Regions from separate parts of the Arthrobacter sp. B0316-1-20 genome, predicted to be linked through region 1. Evidence: riboswitches for the same ligand, from Rfam matches in the RefSeq annotation. Region 1 holds a riboswitch; each other region holds the start of a gene.
What was found. Region 1 has a riboswitch for S-adenosylmethionine ahead of AC5RW2_RS20150 (LLM class flavin-dependent oxidoreductase). Riboswitches for the same ligand answer to the same signal wherever they lie in the genome.
Positions count from the first base shown of each region.

Region 2: linked by a shared signal. The riboswitch ahead of AC5RW2_RS02845 (bifunctional o-acetylhomoserine/o-acetylserine sulfhydrylase) and the one ahead of AC5RW2_RS20150 (LLM class flavin-dependent oxidoreductase) in region 1 are both predicted to bind S-adenosylmethionine.
Region 3: linked by a shared signal. The riboswitch ahead of AC5RW2_RS41125 (MFS transporter) and the one ahead of AC5RW2_RS20150 (LLM class flavin-dependent oxidoreductase) in region 1 are both predicted to bind S-adenosylmethionine.

Region 1 is NZ_JBNHHC010000012.1:77,013-80,355, reverse strand. It holds gene AC5RW2_RS20160 (acyl-CoA dehydrogenase family protein) at 1-180, shown strand, start outside; gene AC5RW2_RS20155 (APC family permease) at 195-1,658, shown strand; SAM riboswitch class I at 1,749-1,838, shown strand; gene AC5RW2_RS20150 (LLM class flavin-dependent oxidoreductase) at 1,927-3,343, shown strand, end outside.
Region 2 is NZ_JBNHHC010000001.1:640,185-643,527, forward strand. It holds gene AC5RW2_RS02835 (hypothetical protein) at 1-264, opposite strand, end outside; gene AC5RW2_RS02840 (VOC family protein) at 439-1,080, opposite strand; SAM riboswitch class IV at 1,308-1,422, shown strand; gene AC5RW2_RS02845 (bifunctional o-acetylhomoserine/o-acetylserine sulfhydrylase) at 1,490-2,815, shown strand; gene metX (homoserine O-acetyltransferase MetX) at 2,896-3,343, shown strand, end outside.
Region 3 is NZ_JBNHHC010000168.1:20-3,362, forward strand. It holds partial or broken gene AC5RW2_RS41115 (FAD-binding oxidoreductase) at 1-465, opposite strand, end outside; partial or broken gene AC5RW2_RS41120 (FAD-binding oxidoreductase) at 861-1,370, opposite strand; SAM riboswitch class IV at 1,513-1,635, shown strand; gene AC5RW2_RS41125 (MFS transporter) at 1,673-3,022, shown strand; partial or broken gene bioD (dethiobiotin synthase) at 3,180-3,343, opposite strand, start outside.

The DNA.
Region 1 (3,343 bases):
GACTGGGAAGTCAACGGCGCCGAGCCCCCGTACGTCTGGTCGATTGGCGAGGCCAATGCCGACGCCGCGCGTCAGCCACAGAGCGACGGCGCCAGTCAGTCACCCACCGACGTCACGCGTCAGCCACAGAGCGACGGCGCCAGTCCAAACAGCCAAGCCGCCCGCTCCGCGGCCCTCTAGGAAGAAGCCAAACCATGTCTGTATCCGTCAATAACCCAATCCTCGCCGCACCCGCGGCCGCCGCGGCCGCCAATGCCGGTGCACCGCGGCTCTCCGGCCGGCTGGGCGTCGCCAGCATCGTGCTCATCGTGCTGGCCGCCGCGTCGCCACTGGGCGTCATCGGCGGAACCGTCCCGCTGGCCATCGTCAGCGGCAACGGCGCCGGCCTTCCCTTCATCTACCTGCTGGCCATGGCCATCCTGCTTTTGTTTGCCGTCGGCTTCACCACCATGACACCGCACGTGCCAACGGCCGGCGCGTTCTTCAGCTACGTCGACAAAGGCCTCGGCCGCAGGGCGGGCCTGGGGGCGGCCTTCGTGGCCCTGCTCTCCTACCTCGCGCTGGAAGCCGGCGTCTACGGCCTGCTGGCGCCGGCCGTCGACGAAGTGGTGCGCGCCTACGGCGGGCCGGCACTGCCATGGTGGGCATGGGCCGCTGCCGCCCTGGCCGCCGTCGCCTGGCTGGGCCACCGCAACATCGAGCTCTCCGGCAAGGTGCTGGGGGTACTGCTGGTCGCCGAGGTGCTGATCGTGCTGGTTTTGGACGCTGCCGTAATTTTTGGCGGCGGCGGCCGCGAGGGCCTGTCCACCGGGTTCGTCACCCCGTCCACCGTGCTGTCCGGGGCGCCCGGCATCGCGCTGTTGTTCGCCATCCTGAGTTTCATAGGCTTCGAGGCCACGGCCGTGTTCCGCGACGAGGCACGCGACCCGGACAAGACGATCCCGCGCGCCACCTATGTAGCCCTCATCGTGGTGGGCGGCTTCTACGCGCTCTCCAGCTGGCTGCTGATCAGCGTGTGGGGCGACGAGGGCATCGTCCAAAGGGCCGCGGACGCGCCCGGCACCTTGCTCTCGGAGACTACCGCGCTCTACCTCGGAACCGCGGGCAGTCACGTCATCCAGGTACTGCTGGCCAGCAGCCTGTTCGCCTGCATCCTGTCCCTGCACAACATCAGCTCACGCTATTTCTTCCAGATTGCCGGACAAGGCATTTTCCCCGCCAAGCTGGCCGGCACGCACACCCGGCACCACTCGCCACATCTGGCCTCGGCCGCTTCGACCGGAGCGGTGGCCCTGTTCCTGCTGGCCGCGGTGGTGGCCGGCTGGGACCCCATCGTGCAGTTCTACACCTGGTTTGCCGGTTTCGCCTCCCTGGGCGTGGTGGTGCTGATGACGGTCACCAGCATCGCGGTGCTGGTTTTCTTCCGCCGGCAGGGCGCACCGGCCCGCGACTGGAAGCGCTCGGTCGCCCCGGCTCTCGGACTCCTCGGGCTGCTGGCCATCCTGGGCCTGATCCTGCAGAACCTGCCCACCCTGGTCGGCAACAGTGTGCCGCTGGCCATCGCCGTCGTCGTCCTGATTCTTGTCTGCCTGAGTGCGGGAGCGGTGGCGGGATGGAAGCGGCCGCAGGCCAAAGCCGGCTCCGCCCCGGCGTCGTGACTTATACCCGGCGTAACCCGTCGTAATTCTTACCCCGCGTGACGCGGGACATTTCCCTCCGGGGCGCCCGCGGGTGTCCAATGGGAGACGTACCCATCCAGAGCGGCCGAGAGACCTGGCTTGTTGACGCCGCAGCAACCCCCTCCCTGAGGAAGGTGCTACCGCCAGGACCGATGGAGAAGCTCGATCTCTCGTTGGTCTTCCGTTGGCAGCCGCATGCCCGACGGAGGACCGGCGCGGGCTCTTCTCATCAGAAAAGGAGCCTGACATGACCGTAAACAACCCGCAGCCCGACCCCCGGCGCCAAGTTCGCTTCAACGCCTTCGACATGAACTGCGTGGGCCACCAGTCGCCCGGACTGTGGCGCCACCCGCAGGACAAGTCCGCCACCTACAACACCATCGGCTACTGGACCCACCTGGCCAAGGTGCTGGAAAAGGGCCTGTTCGACGGCCTGTTCATCGCCGACGTGCTCGGCACCTACGACGTCTTCGGGTCCTCCAACGAGACCACGCTGCGCGCCGGCACGCAGGTCCCCGTGAACGATCCGTTCATGCTGGTCTCGGCGATGGCCGCGGTGACCGAGAACCTCGGCTTCGGGGTCACCGCCGGCACCGCGTACGAGCACCCCTACCCATTCGCCCGCCGCCTGGCCACGCTGGACCACCTGACCAACGGGCGGGTCGGCTGGAACGTGGTCACCGGTTACCTGCCCTCGGCGGCACGCAATATGGGCCAGGAAGACCAGTTGGAGCACGACGAGCGCTACAACCACGCGGACGAATACCTCGAGGTCATCTACAAGCTGCTCGAGGGCTCGTGGGAGGACGACGCCGTGGTCAAGGACGTCGAGACCGGCGTCTTCACCGACCCGGCGAAGGTCCACGAGATCCGGCACGAGGGCAAGTACTTTAAGGTTCCCGGCATCGCCATCACCGAGCCGAGCCCGCAGCGCACCCCGGTCATCTTCCAGGCCGGGGCTTCCAAGCGCGGCACCGAGTTCGCCGCCGGGAACGCCGAGGCGGTGTTCGTGACCTGCCCGACCAAGGAGATGCTGGCCGCATCGGTGAAGAAGATCCGCGACGCCGTGGAGGCGGCCGGACGCGACCGCTACGACGTCCGCATCTACGCGATGCAGACCGTGGTGACCGGGCCCGACACCGCCGCCGCGCAGGCCAAATTCGAGGACTACAAGTCCTACGCAGACATCAACGGGGCGCTGGCGCTGATCTCCGGCTGGATGGGCGTGGACCTGTCCACCTACGGCCCGGATGACGTGATTGGCGAAAACGTGAAGTCCAACGCCATCCAGTCCTCCGTGGAGACCTTCCAGAAGGCCTCCGGCGACAGCGGCAAGCCGTGGACCATCCGCCAGCTGGCCGAATGGGTCGGCGTCGGCGGTTTCGGCCCGATCACCGTCGGCTCCGGCGCGGAGGTGGCCGCCAAGCTCGTGGAGTGGGTCGACGAGACCGACGTGGACGGGTTCAACCTGGCCTACGCGATCACCCCGGGCACGTTCGAGGACATCGTGGAATTCGTCGTGCCGGAGCTGCAGAAGCTGGGCGCCTACCCCACGGAGTACGCGCCGGGGACCCTGCGCAACAAGCTCTTCGGCCGCGGCGACAAGCTGCCGGATAACCACCGGGCCGCCGGCTTCCGCTTGCAGAACGCGCTCGCCCACCGAG
Region 2 (3,343 bases), on a different contig from region 1:
CAGAGAGCGGCCGATTACCGGAAGTCCCCACACCGCCGCCGCAGAGCGCTGGACAAGGACTCTGTCGGTGCGTCCGGTGCCGACGGCGGCCTCTATGTGCAGGCGCTGCTGCTCCCACCATGGCAACCGCGAGTATTCCCCGGCGGCCGCATACACGCCGCGCCGCAAGCGGACCAATTGTTCTTCCGCAGCTTGTCGGGCGACATCCCGGCGTCCTGGACCACACTTCTCCAGGTCCCTCACATAGATCAGTTTCACGTCCATACGGGACAGCCTCGGCGACCTCATGGCGGTCGGGCACGCGGGGAGGAGCTGTGTGGAAAAACGCTGCCCTGCAGGTCGATCTGGAGGGCTTGTGAACGCAAAAGCTCCGTTTCGGGCGTCTGCTCCTTCTATAACGCGGAGCGGACGCCCGAAACGGAGCGATGCCGGGAGAACTTAGAGTTCGACGATCCCGTGGGCGGTTTCGAAGCGGACGGACAGGATGCCCGGCGTACCGTTCGGTGCCGTCCAGGCGACCTTGACGTCGTCCAGCAGGCCGTCGACCGGCGTGCCCAGCCAGTCCGCCACCCGCTCGGAAGAGCCGGCGATGGTCAGGCCGATCAGCTTGACCGTGGCGGGGCGGGCGTTGGACGGGTGCAGCGGTTCGGTGCCGTCGTCCCAGCGCAACATGTAGGGCACCTGCGGGTCGGCGATGAGGCCCTTAATCCCGATCTGCTGCCAGCTCAGTTCCTGCCCATCCGGGAACTTGCGGTTGCCGGGAACCGCGTGGCGGCCCAGTCGTTCTTCGAACGGGGTCAGGTCGTCGACCGCCACGCACCAGCCCATCCAGCCGCCGCCGGCTTCCGACCGCGCCCGCACGGCCTGGCCAAAGGGGGCCTTATCGGAAGCGGGGTGGTCGAGCACCTCCACGACCTCCAGGTAATGGTGGTCGGTGAGGGGGAAGATCATATTGCGGGTGCCGAAGCGGGGGTGAACCCCGCCCTTGACGGCGTCGATGCCCAGGGCTTTGGAGATCCGCTCTGAGGTGGCAGCCAGACCGTCGGGTTCAGCGGCATAAGAAACATGGTCGAAGCGCATGGCATTATCTTGGCACTTTGTGAACCCGCTCTCGACTTAGGGTGACCTAAGTCACTCAATTTGCGGCTCGTGGGGAACGCGCCGTTCCGGACAGCAATTCCGCCTCCCCGGCACGCGGCGGCAACAGTGACGAAGCGGACTGTCGGAAAGGCGGTCCCGAGACGGGTGCCCAGTCATAAGGTGTCATATTGTTGCGGCCGCCGGCTTGTCTGCGGAGACTGGAGGCAGGTCATGAGTGCCAGCGCAAAACCCCGGTTTGCTGGCCGGCAACCCTCCAACCGCGGTGGGGTGCCCCGGGTGAAGACCAGGCAGCCGCCATAAGGCGGTGCGCAAGCGCGGGTCACACCCGGGACAGACATGCCGGCACGGCCGGATCCCGGATGGCCCCTTCCAGTGAAGGAGTTGCACCATGTCCAACGCCGATTGGTCCTTTGAAACCCGTCAGATCCACGCAGGGCAGGAGCCGGACGCCGCCACGGGCGCCCGCGCACTGCCGATCTACCAGACCACGTCGTTCGTGTTCCCCAGCGCGCAGAGCGCGGCCGACCGGTTCGCCCTGTCCGAACTGGCACCCATCTACACCAGGATCGGCAACCCCACCCAGGAAGCGGTCGAGACCCGGATCGCCAACCTGGAGGGCGGCGTCGGCGCCCTGCTGCTTGCTTCGGGCCAGGCCGCGTCGACGTTCTCCATCCTCAACCTGGCCGAGGCCGGCGACCACATCGTGGCCAGCCCCAGCCTGTACGGCGGCACCTACAACCTGCTGCGCACCACGCTGCCCAAGTTCGGCATCGAGGTCACCTTCGTCGAGGATCCGGACAACCTGCAGCAGTGGCGCGATGCCGTCAAGCCGAATACCAAGGCGTTCTTCGGCGAGGTTGTCTCCAACCCGCGCCAGGACGTGCTGGACCTGGAGTCGGTCAGCGCCATCGCCCACGAAAACGGCGTGCCGCTGATCGTTGACAACACCTTGTCCACCCCGTACCTGATCCGCCCGATCGAGTGGGGGGCCGACATCGTGCTCCACTCGGCCACCAAGTACCTCGGCGGCCACGGGACGGCGATCGGCGGCGTGATCGTCGACGCCGGCACGTTCGATTTCGCCGCCGACCCCGAAAAGTTCCCCGGGTTCAACACGCCGGACGACACCTACAACGGGCTGGTCTTCGCCCGCGACCTCGGCGTCAACGGCGCTCTGGGCGCCAACCTGGCCTATATCCTCAAGGCCCGGGTGCAGTTGCTGCGCGACCTGGGGTCCGCCATCTCGCCGTTCAATGCCTTCCTGATTGCCCAAGGGCTGGAGACGCTGAGCCTGCGCGTGGAGCGGCATGTGGCCAACGCTCAGAGGGTGGCCGAATTCCTGGAAGAGCACGACGACGTTGCCTCCGTCGCGTACCTTGGCCTGCCCTCCAGCCCCTGGTATGAGCGCGGCCGCAAGTACGGCCCGAAGGGGACCGGCGCCATCGTCGCGTTCGAAATCAAGGGCGGCATCGAGGCCGGAAAGCGCTTTGTGGACGGCCTTGAACTGCACTCGCACGTGGCCAACCTGGGCGATGTGCGCTCGCTGGTGATCCACCCGGCGTCGACCACCCATGCCCAACTCTCGGCCGCGGAACGGGTCGCGGCCGGGGTGACCGACGGTCTGGTCCGGCTGTCGGTAGGCATCGAGAACGCCAACGACATCATCGCCGACCTGGAGGCCGGTTTCCGCGCCGCCAAGGGTGCGGACGACTAGGCAAGCAGGTAGAGCGCAGCGTGACGATAGTGCAACCGCAGGAACTGGTGGAACAGGCAACCGACGGCATCCTGCGCCGGATGCCGGTTGGTGCGCTGGAGCTGGAAGCCGGCGGCTATCTGCCCGAGGTGGTCCTCGGCTTTGAGACCTGGGGCACCCTGAATGCGGACGCGTCCAATGCCGTCCTGATCCAGCATGCCCTGACCGGCAGCACGCATGTCGCACGCGGCTACTCGGACGAGGACGGCTGGTGGGACGACCTGGTAGGCCCCGGTGCCACGATCGACACGGAGCGCTATTTCGTCGTGGCCGCCAACATGATTGGCGGCTGCTACGGCTCCACCGGTCCCTCGTCGCCGGCTCCGGACGGGACGCCGTGGGGTTCACGTTTCCCGTTCGTCACGATCCGCGATTCGGTCCGCGCCGAGGCGCGGCTGGCCGACGCGCTGGGGATCCGGCGCTGGCACACGGTGCTCGGCGGGTCGATGGGTGGCGCCCGCGCGCTTGAATGGGCGGCTACGTTCCCGG
Region 3 (3,343 bases), on a different contig from region 1:
GTTCAGCGGGTCCAGGGCCGCCTTGATGCGGTGCTGCAGTTCGCGGGAGAGGTCGCCGACCTCGGCGGTGACCCAGTCCTGCTTGAGCAGGCCGACGCCGTGCTCACCGGTCAGCGTCCCGCCCAGGGACCGGGCGAGTTCGAACATGCGTCCCAGCGCCTCCTTCGGGGCGCCGGTGGTGATCGACTCCCCGGGTTCGACGACGATCATCGGGTGCAGGTTGCCGTCGGCGGCGTGGGCAATCGTGTAGATCCTGACCCCGGTGTCCCGGGAAATCTCCTGGATGCCGGTGACGATCTCGGCCAGCCGGTTCCGCGGCACGCCGACGTCGCCGATGGAGGTGCGCCCCAGTTGTTGGAGCGACGGGATCGCATCCCGGCGTGCCTGCACCAGCGCTTCCGCCTGGACCGGGTCCTGGGGGACGAAGACGGATTCGGCGAACGGTTCGATGGCCTTGAGCACCACGTCGCGCTCGATTTCGGCACCGAAACGTCCGTCTGGGCCAGCAGGAAGGCACCGCCGCGCTGCCGGTGGTCCGTGCCCGTGGCCAGATCGATGGCCCCTAGGGTGGGTCCGTCGACCAGTTCCAGTAACGCCGGGGTGGCCCGCGCGGCGACGACGGCGGAGGCCGCCGCGGCTGCGCTTTCAACATCGCGGAAGTAGGCGGCGACGGTCGCAGTGGCCACCGGCATCGGCCGCAGCCGTAGGGTCGCCTCGACGACGACGCCGAGGGTGCCTTCGGAGCCGATGAACAGGGCGTTCATGTCGTAGCCGGTCACGGCCTTAATGGTTTCGGTGCCGGTAACCAGCACGCGGCCGTCGGCCAGGACAACTTTCAGGGCCAGGACGGACTCGCGGGTCACGCCATACTTGGCGCAGCGCATGCCGCCGGCATTGGTGGCGATATTGCCGCCGATGGAGCAGTAGAGCGTGCTGGCCGGATCCGGGGCATAGAAGAGTCCGAATTCGGCGGCGGCCGCGTTCAGTTCGGCGTTCAGGACGCCGGGTTCGACGACGGCGAGCTGCTCCACCGGGTCGATGCGCAGGATCCGGTTCATCCGGCTGACGTCCAGCACGATCTCCCCGGCCTGCGCCGAGGCGCCGGCGGCCAGGCCGGTGCCGGCCCCGCGGGGCACCACCGGCAGCCGGTGGGCGCTGGCCGCGCGGAGGGTATCCACCACATCCTGGAGGGACTCGGCCAGCACGACGCCGTCGGGCAGCGTCGGGGGCACATAGCCGGAGCGGTCGGTGCGGACGAGTTCAAGGTCGGCGGGATCCCGGGTAAAGCGGGGCAGCGCGGCGAAAGCGTCGGGGAGATCGGGAACCAGATTGATCGACATTGATGCGTCCTCGCTTGGATGTGCCGGCATGGAGTCCACATTCCTACGACCTGCTGCAGGGCACAAGCCCCTAGCACGGTCCGGTTTCCGAATCGAAAGTGTTGCGAAGCATTACCGTCAGGGACGGCGGATTTTGCAGTGTGACGGACCTGCCCTGCAGAATCGGTACCAGAATCAAGAGTTCCAGCCACAAGGCCCTGGCCGGCTGGACGGCAACCCTCGCCGCTGTAGTGGGGTGCCCCAGGTGACGATTCGACGCGGACCCGGCGCAGGATCGGGCGCGTAAGTATGGCGCATCGTTCCGCGGGCGCCGCGAGCCTTGAAGGTCCACCATGACTGCAACACTGCCCGCTGTCGGGGAGCGCCCTGAGAGCATCGGTACCCACATCGCCCGCAAGAAGCGGGTGCTGTCCTCCGCGTTCGTCGGCACCACTATCGAGTGGTACGACTTCTACCTCTACGGCACAGCCGCCGCGCTGATCTTCAACCAGCAGTTCTTCCCGTCCTCCACGCCGATCGGTGGCATCCTGGCCTCCTTCGCCACCTTCGCGGTGGGCTTCTTCGCCCGCCCCGTTGGCGGCATCGTGGCCGGCCAGCTGGGCGACCGGATCGGCCGCAAGTCGCTGCTGGTGATCTCGCTGCTGACCATGGGCATCGCCTCCACGGCGATCGGCCTGCTGCCGACCTTCGCGCAGGCGGGCTGGTTCGCCGTCGTCGGCCTGGTGCTGCTGCGCCTGCTGCAGGGCCTGTCCGCCGGCGCCGAGTGGGGCGGTTCCGCCCTGCTGTCCGTCGAGCACGCGCCGAGCCACCTGCGCGGTTTCTTCGGCAGCTTCACCCAGATCGGCTCCGCCGCGGGCATGCTGCTGGCCACGGGTGCCTTCGCGGTGACCCAGTCGGTGCTGGGCGCCGAGCAGTTCGCCGCCTTCGGCTGGCGCATCCCGTTCCTGCTCTCCGCCGTGCTGGTGGTGGTGGGCCTGGTGATCCGCCTGGGCGTGGATGACGCACCGGAGTTCAAGGAACTCAAGGAGGAGAAGCAGGTGGAGGCCTGGCCGGTCAAGCGAGTGCTGCGCGAACACCCGCGGGCCATCCTGATCACCATCGGCCTGCGCCTGGCCCAGCCGGCACTGTTCTTCCTCCTCACCGTCTACATCCTCAGCTACCTGAAAGAACGCCGCGACGACAGCGCCGCCGGCCTGACCGCCATCCTGATCGTTTCCGCGCTGGGCATCATCTCCGGCCCGTTCTGGGGCTGGCTCTCGGACAAGGTGGGCCGGCGCCGGATCGCCGTGAGCAGCGCCGTCGGCATAGCCGCATTCATCTGGCCGTTCTTCTGGTTCCTGGATAATGGGCCGCTGGTGCTGCTGCCGCTGGTGATGATCGTGGGCATGAACCTGCTGCACGATTCCATCTACGGACCGCAGGCGGCCTGGTTCGCGGAGCAGTTCCCCGTGCACCTGCGCTACAGCGGCGTCTCCTTCGGCTACCAGGTGGGCACCGTGCTCTCCGGCGGCCTGACCCCGTTCATCGCCGCGTCCCTGCTGGAGCTGGGCGGCAACGAGCCGTGGCTGATCTGCGGCTACCTGGTGCTGCTGGCCGGCCTGACCACCTGGGCGGCGCTGGCCGCGAAGGACCCGGCCGTCCAGGAGCGGGCGGCGCTGGCAGAGCGGCGCGTCGCCGCCTGACGCCCTCAGGCTCGACGCCGGCACTCGGGTTCCCCCGGCAGACGGAACCTAAGTGCCGGCGTCGTCATTTAATGCACCTTCCCCTCCCGCTGACTTTGCGCGAAACGCACGAATGGGCGCTTAAATGAACGTGTGCTGCGGAGTGAACGGGGGCAGGTCAGCGGGAGGGGGCGAGCCCACTGAGCCATTGCGGGGCGAGGCTTTGGAAGACGCGGGGCTCCAGAGCGGGCGCGCCGGCGGGGATGGCACCGGCCAGCGGCACGTGCAGGCCGCGCAGGTACTCGGCATTGCTGGCTTCCACCTCGTCCGGTTCCTCGGGCC